2 regions of the Pseudoalteromonas sp. CO342X genome follow, and region 2 is predicted to be linked to the other one. Evidence: predicted binding sites of a transcription regulator. Region 2 holds the regulator's gene; the other holds the start of a gene.
What was found. The regulator sigma-54, encoded in region 2, starts transcription at its own class of promoters, with help from an activator protein. The targets are predictions, from matches to a motif close to GTTGGCACGNNNNTNGNNT.

Region 1 (4,526 bases), on a different contig from region 2:
ACTAAGTTTGCAAATAACGTCCTTGCAGATGAAGAAAACTACGTGGTTTACCTCACTAAAGCGCAGTTGTCAGGTTTGCCTGAGTCGTTTGTTGCATCGGCAGCGGCTGCTGCAAAAGCGCGCGGCAAGGCGGATATGTACGCGATTACAAACTCTCGCTCTTCAATGGATCCATTTTTAACCTACTCAACAGAGCGTGAGTTACGCGAGAAAGTATGGAACAACTACTATAACCGCGGCAACAACGGTGGTGAGTACGACAACAAAGCGATTATCTCTGACATCCTAAAGCTTAGACATGAGCGCGTTAACTTACTGGGTTACGATAATTACGCGCAGTGGCGTCTTGAAGACCGCATGGCGAAAAAGCCTGAAAACGCGATGGCGCTGATGAAAAAAGTGTGGCCAGCAGCAATTGCCCGCGTGAAAGAAGAAGTTGCTGACATGCAAGCGATCGCCGACAAAGAAGGCGCTGATATCACCATCAAGCCATGGGATTACCGTTTCTACGCCGAGAAGGTTCGCCAAGCTAAATATCAATTGGATTCAAACGAAGTTAAAGCTTATTTACAGCTAGACAATCTGCGCGAAGCAATGTTCTATGTTGCAGGCCGTTTGTTTAACTTTGAGTTCACCGAAGTGCCTAAGGGCTCAGTACCAGTGTTCCACCCTGACGTTCGTGTATGGGAAGTAACAGACAAAACCACCGGTGATAATATCGGCCTTTGGTATTTAGACCCGTTCGCACGTAAAGGTAAACGCTCTGGTGCGTGGGCCATATCATATCGTAGCCATACAACATTTGATGGTAAAACAAATGTGCTTAGCTCAAACAACTCCAACTTTGTGAAAGCACCAGAAGGTGAAGCGACCTTAATTTCTTGGTCAGATGCAGAAACCTATTTCCATGAGTTTGGTCACGCGCTGCATGCGCTTTCATCAAACGTGAAGTACCCAAGTTCAAACTCTGGCGTGCGCGACTACACTGAGTTCCAATCTCAGCTATTGGAGCGTTGGTTGGCAACGGACGAAGTGATCAATCGTTACTTAGTTCACTATAAAACAGGCAAACCTATGCCTAAAGCGCTAATCGAGAAAATCAAGAAGTCAGCAACCTTTAACCAAGGTTTCGCGACGACTGAATACCTTGGATCGGCTATCATGGATATGCTTTTCCATACCACAGATCCTGACAAGATTGGCGACCCTGTTGCATTCGAAAAGTCTCAGTTAGGTGCGCTTGGCATGCCGGACGAGGTAGTGATGCGTCATCGTACCACTCACTTTGGTCACGTATTCTCAGGTGAAGGTTATTCAGCGGGTTACTACGGTTACCTGTGGGCTGAGGTATTAACTTCTGATGCAGCAGAAGCGTTTGCTGAAGCGCCAGGTGGCTTCTACGACAAAGACGTTGCACAGCGTTTAGTGGATTACCTATTCTCAGTTCGCAACTCAATGGATCCAGCAGAAGCGTATCGCAAGTTTAGAGGCCGTGACGCTGAAGTTGAGGCGCTAATGCGTGATAGAGGCTTTCCGGTAGAGAAGTAAAAAGTTTACTCTGCTATTTGGATAATAAAAAACCCCTGAACCAAGGGGTTTTTTATTAAGCTTTAGCTTTTGGATTTCGTGCCGTCACCAAATAGGGATTTAAGGCCGTCGGCAAATTGCTTTATTTGCGCTTTCATAGAGCGCTTTACACTAACTTCAATGCTACCCAAAATCATTCTGCCGTGAATATAAATTCGTGGACGCTGTTTCACCTGCCCTGCAGATGCAAGCGTATTTCTTGTGTTTTCTACTGAACCCATAATATTACGAATATCGGTGACGACATCGACCGTGTCTGGTACAAAAATTTCGTCACTGCCTAAAATGCAATCTATATAAATATGTACTTCAGGGTGACTAAAAATTGCGTTGCTAAAATCTAGTTCCAAGCTGCCAAGGTAGTTTTTTAGGTGGATCTCTTTAGGTACGACCCACTCGCCACTGCGATGGTTGGAACTAAGTATAGAGGTAATGCTTATTGCCTCAGCACCATCTACGCTTGAGGTAAATTTTGGACCCAAACGAGCGGCTTTTTCGCTGTGATATCTTGCATCCGACTTGAGCGGTAAATCAGCACTAAGTGCTGCAATTTGTTCTTGTTCGTTCAGGTCGTATGCTTTATCCAATCGTCTCTCGAATGCATCAGCCGAAAGCTCACCGTGGCTGTAATTTAGAATTAACTGGTCAATCACCTCTTCCCTGATGGATTCGAGAGGTCTATCTTTTAATGGTACAGACATATGGTTGGTTCCGTTCTCTTGATTTGTGGTTAGAGTAGCAACAACCAAGCCAATATTAAATCATTTATAAAACAAGTGGTTAGTATTTTTTAATATCAACTTACTCTATTTATTTACTAATATTTAGTTGTACAAAATAGTATTTGGTCAAAATTACCACTATTAGATGGCAGGTAATGCAGTAGTGCAGGTGTAGTTTGATATTGTCAGTCACTTTGCTATGGTAGTAGGTGTTCGCAAAACAACCAAAGGAGATTAGTTATGGCGAAGAAAAGCGATGTTAAAGCGCTTAAAAAAGAGCTGAAAGCGCGTAAAGCAAAGATTGAAAAGCATGAAGCGAAAATCAAAAAGCTGAAAAAAGCGATTAAAAAGGCTTAAAAGCCATTAGCCCTAAGGTAAAGGGATAAGTAAGCGAGCGGTAAATATACCGCTCTTTCTGCGAGTCAGATTAAATCGAAAGATGGCTATATAGCAACCAAGTTCCCACACAGATTAAGGTCACCCCTCCAAAGGTTTCAGCTCGACTACCAAGAAACTTTCCAGCCGAATGCCCAATCATCACCCCAATTGTTACCATCATGGTGGTGGCAAGGCCAATGAGCGCAGCGGCGAGCCATATATTCACATCAACAAATGCGAGACTGACACCGACAGCCATCGCATCAATGCTAGTGCCAAACGCTGTGATAATGGTTTTTAACCAAGGCTGCTTTGCGTGTTGCGTTGGTGCATCATCGTCACCCTTAAGGCTCTCATAAATCATATGAGCGCCAAGTCCTAACAATAAGATAAACGCAATCCAATGATCCCAAGCCTCGACATAGCCAGCTGCAGATTGTCCTATTAACCAGCCAATCAGCGGTGTACTGGCTTCAATAATCCCAAAAATAAGGCCGATTTTTATGGCTTCGGTAAGCCGAGGTGATTTTAGGCTGGCGCCTTTACCGATTGCCGCGGCAAACGCATCGGTAGACATGGCGTATGCTAACAGTAGCAGGGTGACGAAATTCATTTACATTGCTCCGGTCGGGCGATTTGAGTCCACGATACATCCACACGCCCGACCACAGGCATGGATATATCGATGGTCTCGCCAACCGAGAGGTGTCCGCACCATGGCATGTGGCCAATTATGTTGATACGAACTCTTCCGAGCATTGGAAGCAGGCTACTCCCCAACGAGTTGCGATAATATCAAGAATTGCAGTGGATGCAAAACCAAAATTGAGCAGCTTTTGATGGTAATAATTCTCGTTACCTTTATGACGAGGTCAAGAAGTCTATTTCGGTTGTGATAAGCTGCTCCCTTGCATCGCCGAGTATAAGTACCTCTCCATTAGGGCTCACAAGAAGGCTTTGGCCGATAAATTGAATTCCCGTGCCATTGCTGTGGTCCATTCCTAGGCGATTGGCTGAAATAATATGGACTTTATACTTCTTGGCTTGTTTTATGATTGTATCAAGGCTGTCTTCGCCACAATAATTTGAAGGGTTCACAATGAGCTGTACACCCTGATCGGTGAGTTGCGTCAGCCCCTCTTCAAACCAGATGTCGTAACATAATAAAATACCCACTTTAATACCCATTACTTCGTGCACTTTGAATGCATTACCTGATTGAAAAAAGCGCTTATCGGGCGGTGCTAAAAAAACCTTGCGATGTACGCCAACAATCCCTTCTGGACCCACTATAGCCGCACTATTAAAGTGCTCACAGCCTGCCTTCTCAATGATGCCAGCGATGATAGTACCGTGTTGTTGTTGTGCGATAGATTGAAGCAGGCTGATAGTCGTGCTGTCGGATAACTCCTCTGCCATTTCCTCCATATGAGTATGGCAAAGAAAGAGGCTACCTGAAGTACATAATTCGGGTAAGACGATGAGATCAAAGTCAGCCTGTGATAAAGTTTTTTCTATGGTTGTCCGGTTGCATTGAGGGTCGCCATAGTTGACTGCAAATTGATAAAACCCCACTTTCATCGTTCACCTACGTAATATTGGGCCAAGCAAACTGCCTAAAGGTCAGATTGAATCTAGCACCAATCTCTTTAGGTGTAGGAGGTACGGCATGTTGGAACTGCGTTTGAAAGCCATTTCCCATGATGAATAACGAACCGTCTTCTAGCAGCTGTTCAAATTGCTCATCGGGATTTTCTTGATGACGAACTTGAAACAAGCGCTCGGCACCTAAGCTCAGAGAAGCGATAACATTAGTTGGCCCAAATGCGGACAGATCAC
Region 2 (4,526 bases):
GTAGGATTTTCTCGGCAACTCGCTTTACTGCACGAGAGAAACCTAAATTGGTATTACAGTGTAACTCAGTTTATTGGGAACTACCAAGGTTTACGCTTAATTATGAGAGACTTATTATACCAATTCGCTTAATTAAGTGATCTATTTTTAAGCGAGAAAACCTTGTTGATAACACGGCGAAAATTTTGCTATTTAGTTGTTCTAAATGAGAAATTTTTAACACAGTTAGCGTCAGGTTTGCTCCTTCAAATTGAGTAAGTATTAAGACTAATTGGTATTAGACCAGTCTGGTTACGGAGGGGGAGATTAGCACGGACTAAATGAATCAGACCTTAGTGCTATTTTGGTGCTAGTAGCCCAAGTTACTCGGATTCATTAAATTTATTTTCTATTAGTCCGCCAATGGCGTCTAGTGCATACTGAGCATCAGGACCTTCACAAACCACTCGGACTTCTTTCCCTTGGCTGCTTTCAAGTAACAACAGCGCTAGTACGCTGTCAGCAGCTGCACTTTTGTCTCCTTGATATAAGGTCACTTCGGCATCAAATTGGGTTGCTAATTGTGCAAGAACCGTCGCTGCTCTAGCGTGCAGACCAAGCTTGTTCTGGATTAAAAACGTATCTTCTAGCATTTAACCCTCTTGCTCACGGTGGCGAATTTTGACGTTGGGATGGGTTTTAGCAAAACGCTCACCAATGGTTTGCGCTAAATATACCGAGCGATGTTGCCCACCTGTACATCCTATTGCAATCGTTAGATAACTGCGATTGTTACGCTCTAAGTGTGGTAACCAAGTTTGTACAAAGGTTTGGATCTGCCAAGTAAACTTTTGCACGATGCTGTGACTCGACAAATAGTCTTTGACTGGCTGATCTAGGCCAGTTAGCGGCTTAAGCTCAGGCTCCCAATGTGGGTTGGGCAAAAAGCGCGCATCAAAAACGTAATCCGCTTGTTTTGGGATACCGTGTTTAAAGCCGAAAGATTCAAAGGTAATAATGAGTTGTTTGTCTTTTTTACCTAAGATTTTTTCGCGGATATCTTCTGCAAGTTGATGAACGCTCAGGCCTGTAGTATCAATGAGAAAATCGGCGCGAGTGATCAATACGTCTAACAATTCCCGTTCTTTCTTTATTGCAACATCTAGTGGAAGATTATGCAGTGAAAGAGGGTGCAAACGGCGTGTTTCTGAGAAGCGTTTTATCAGGGTTTGATCGTCACTGTCTAAATAAAACAGGGTAGGTTTGGCAAAGCCTGGTAAGTATTCAAGAATGTCATTAAACTCGTCCTGTTCTTTAGGTAAGTTTCTGACATCAATACTGACTGCTATTTTATTATAATTGTCCGAAACGCTGCGGACTAAAGACGGCAGCAAATTGACCGGAATGTTATCTACACAATAGTAGCCTAAGTCTTCCAATACTCGAAGCGCTACAGATTTACCAGAGCCTGAGCGGCCACTGATAATGATAAGCTCGAGTCCTTTTTCTTCATCACTCATCAAGTTCACCTTGGATCACTGCATATAACTCATCGTCACTTTTTGCTTGCCTAAGCATTTTGCAAAAAGACTTGTCTTTGAGTGTATCAGCAATCGCCGCTAAGGTCTTCAGGTGCTGTTGATTATCACCTTCGGGTACGATGAACGCGACAAAAATATCGACAGGCTGCTTATCTATGGCTTCAAACTGGATCCCTTGCTCGCTGACAAGCACCATTGCAAGGATTTTATCCAAACCTTCAAGTCGACCATGGGGAATGGCAATGCCTTTACCGATCCCTGTGCTGCCTAATTTCTCTCGCGCCATTAAGGCGTCCAAGATAGCATGCTGACTGGTATTTGGAATTTGGCTATGAGCCAGTTCGCTGATGTATTCTAAAATACGTTTTTTGCTATTAAAAAGGACCGCAGCTTTACTGCAGTCCTTGTTCACTAATTCACTTAATTTCATCTTAGTGTCGAGTGAGCTTCTCTTTGTGTTTAATAACTTGACGATCTAGCTTGTCGATAAGGCCATCAATTGCGGCATACATATCTTGATGCTCTGTTGATGCAAATAGCTCGCCGCCGTTTACGTGTAATGTTGCTTCTGCTTTTTGTACTAGCTTCTCGACATCAAGGATCACATGCACGTTATTGATATGATCAAAGTGCCTTTCTAGCTTCGCAAACTTGTTGGTGACATAGTCTCTTAATGAGTCAGTAATTTCTACATGGCGACCAGTTAGATTTAGTTGCATAAGCATTTTTCCTTCTTGGGTTTTACGTCTTATATCAAGCTTTTACGCTGATTTGACGGTGGAATGGCTAGGGATTCACGATATTTTGCAATCGTGCGTCTCGCTACCTTAATTCCTTGCTCAGCTAAGATATCTGCAATTTTGCTGTCACTCAATGGCTTCGCGGTATTTTCTGCAGCTATCAGCTTTTTGATAAGTGCTCTAATTGCTGTAGAGGAGCACTCACCTCCATTTTCTGTACTTACATGGCTAGAGAAGAAATACTTCAGCTCAAATATTCCCCGAGGTGTATGCATGTATTTTTGTGTTGTCACACGGGAAATTGTGGACTCATGCATCTCAACCATTTCAGCAACATCATTTAGCACCATAGGGCGCATTGCTTCGGGGCCATGTTCAAAGAATGCCTGTTGTTGTTGCACAATGCAATTGGTAACTTTTAATAAAGTATCATTTCGGCTTTCTAAGCTTTTAATAAACCACTTTGCTTCTTGTAAATGTGAGCGAATAAACTGACTATCCGTACTGGATTTTGCCGTTCTAGACATCGCAGCGTAATGGTCGTTTACTCTTATTTTAGGCATAGCATCAGGATTTAGCTCTACGACCCAGCGACCTTTTACTTTTTTCACTGATACGTCAGGGATCACATATTCAGGCTCTTCATGAATAATGCTTGCCGCTGGTTTTGGGTTAAGGCTATGAATTAACGTCATGACCTCTTTGAGATCGGCTTCTTTAAGGCGCGTTTTCTTTGCCAAAGTTCGATAGTCACGGCTGGCAAGCAAGTCGATATGCTCTGTCAGGATCATTTTCGTTTCGGCAATCCATGGTGTATCTGGGGCGAATTGATTTAGCTGAATACACAAGCATTCTTGTAAACTGCGCGCTGCGATACCGACAGGATCGAAAAGCTGAATACGTTTGAGCACGGCTTCGACTTCATCCAGCTCAATAGGCTCTTCGCTACTCTCATCATTAATGCTTTCTAAAATGTCTTCGCAAGACAGTGTTAAAATGCCTGACAGGTCGACCGCTTCAATAATCGCAATCGCAATCGCTCTATCTGTTGGACTAAATGGTGTCAGCTCAAGTTGCCACATGAGATAGTCGTGGAGAGATTCAGAGGTTTCCCCTTGATAAACATTATCGTCATCGGGAAGTGGGCCTGAGCTTGCAGCGGGTGCTGCACTCATATATTCGTCCCAAGTGACATCCATGGCAAGGTCATCACTGACAGTGTCTTTGCTCATGGCGGTATCTGAGTCTATTTCATAGTCACTAACCTGCGCTTCATCGCTTGAATCTTGATTGTCGTCAGCACTGCTCTTTTCTTGGCTGTGTTGGTCAGCGTTTTCGCCGTCAGTATTATCACCTTCTTCCACTTCCAACAATGGATTGCTGTCTAATGCTTCTTGTATTTCTTGTTGCAGATCCAATGTACTAAGCTGCAGCAAGCGAATGGCTTGTTGCAGTTGTGGAGTCATTGTAAGTTGCTGCCCCATGCGCAGCTGTAATGATTGCCTCATGTATCTCTAACAATCCTTTTTAACAGTTATTAATACTACGTCTTAACTATAGCTTGAATTGTTCGCCTAGGTAGACATCTCTTACGGTTTGATCTGCCAAAACATGTTCTGGCGTGCCTGCAGCGATTAACTCACCATGTGAAACGATGTAGGCTTTTTCACATACGTCCAGTGTTTCTCTAACGTTATGATCGGTGATTAGCACACCGATACCGCGGTTTTTTAGGTGCTCTATGATTGTCTTTATATCTAACACCGAAATAGGATCAACACCAGCAAAAGGTTCATCTAACAGGATAAACTTAGGATTAGCGGCTAAAGCGCGAGCAATCTCTACGCGTCTTCTTTCGCCTCCCGACAATGCCATGCCCTGTGAGTCACGAATGTGTTGAATATTAAATTCGTCCAGTAACTCGTTTAGTTCAGCTTCTCTCTCAACTTTAGATAAGTCTTTTCGAGTTTCTAAAATCGCCATCAAATTTTGATAGACCGTGAGTTTTCTAAAGATTGAAGACTCTTGTGGTAGATAGCCAATACCAAGTCGCGCGCGGCTGTGCATTGGTAGCAAAGTGATATCTTCATCATCAATCTGAATAAAACCTTTGTCGCTTGGTACTAACCCTACAATCATGTAGAACGTAGTGGTTTTACCCGCTCCATTTGGTCCTAATAAGCCTACAATGCTGCCAGCCTGAACACTTAAACCAACATTTTTGACGACCTGACGACCTTTATAACTCTTTGCTAGACCAGTTGCT

Region 1: a site for sigma-54 is predicted at 2,324-2,342, ahead of EXT47_RS21150 (LiaF domain-containing protein). Genes of this name have one in related genera too.

What each region holds. Positions count from the first base shown of each region.
Region 1 covers NZ_SGPH01000040.1:520,059-524,584, forward strand. Annotated here, with positions in the region: gene EXT47_RS21145 (M3 family metallopeptidase) at 1-1,548, shown strand, start outside; gene EXT47_RS21150 (LiaF domain-containing protein) at 1,611-2,288, opposite strand; gene EXT47_RS21155 (manganese efflux pump MntP family protein) at 2,737-3,300, opposite strand; yybP-ykoY riboswitch at 3,337-3,477, opposite strand; gene EXT47_RS21160 (nitrilase-related carbon-nitrogen hydrolase) at 3,549-4,268, opposite strand; gene EXT47_RS21165 (alpha-ketoglutarate-dependent dioxygenase AlkB) at 4,276-4,526, opposite strand, start outside.
Region 2 covers NZ_SGPH01000035.1:260,901-265,426, reverse strand. Annotated here, with positions in the region: gene EXT47_RS16620 (HPr family phosphocarrier protein) at 363-632, opposite strand; gene rapZ (RNase adapter RapZ) at 633-1,499, opposite strand; gene ptsN (PTS IIA-like nitrogen regulatory protein PtsN) at 1,492-1,950, opposite strand; gene hpf (ribosome hibernation promoting factor) at 1,952-2,239, opposite strand; gene EXT47_RS16600 (RNA polymerase factor sigma-54) at 2,269-3,768, opposite strand; gene lptB (LPS export ABC transporter ATP-binding protein) at 3,815-4,526, opposite strand, start outside.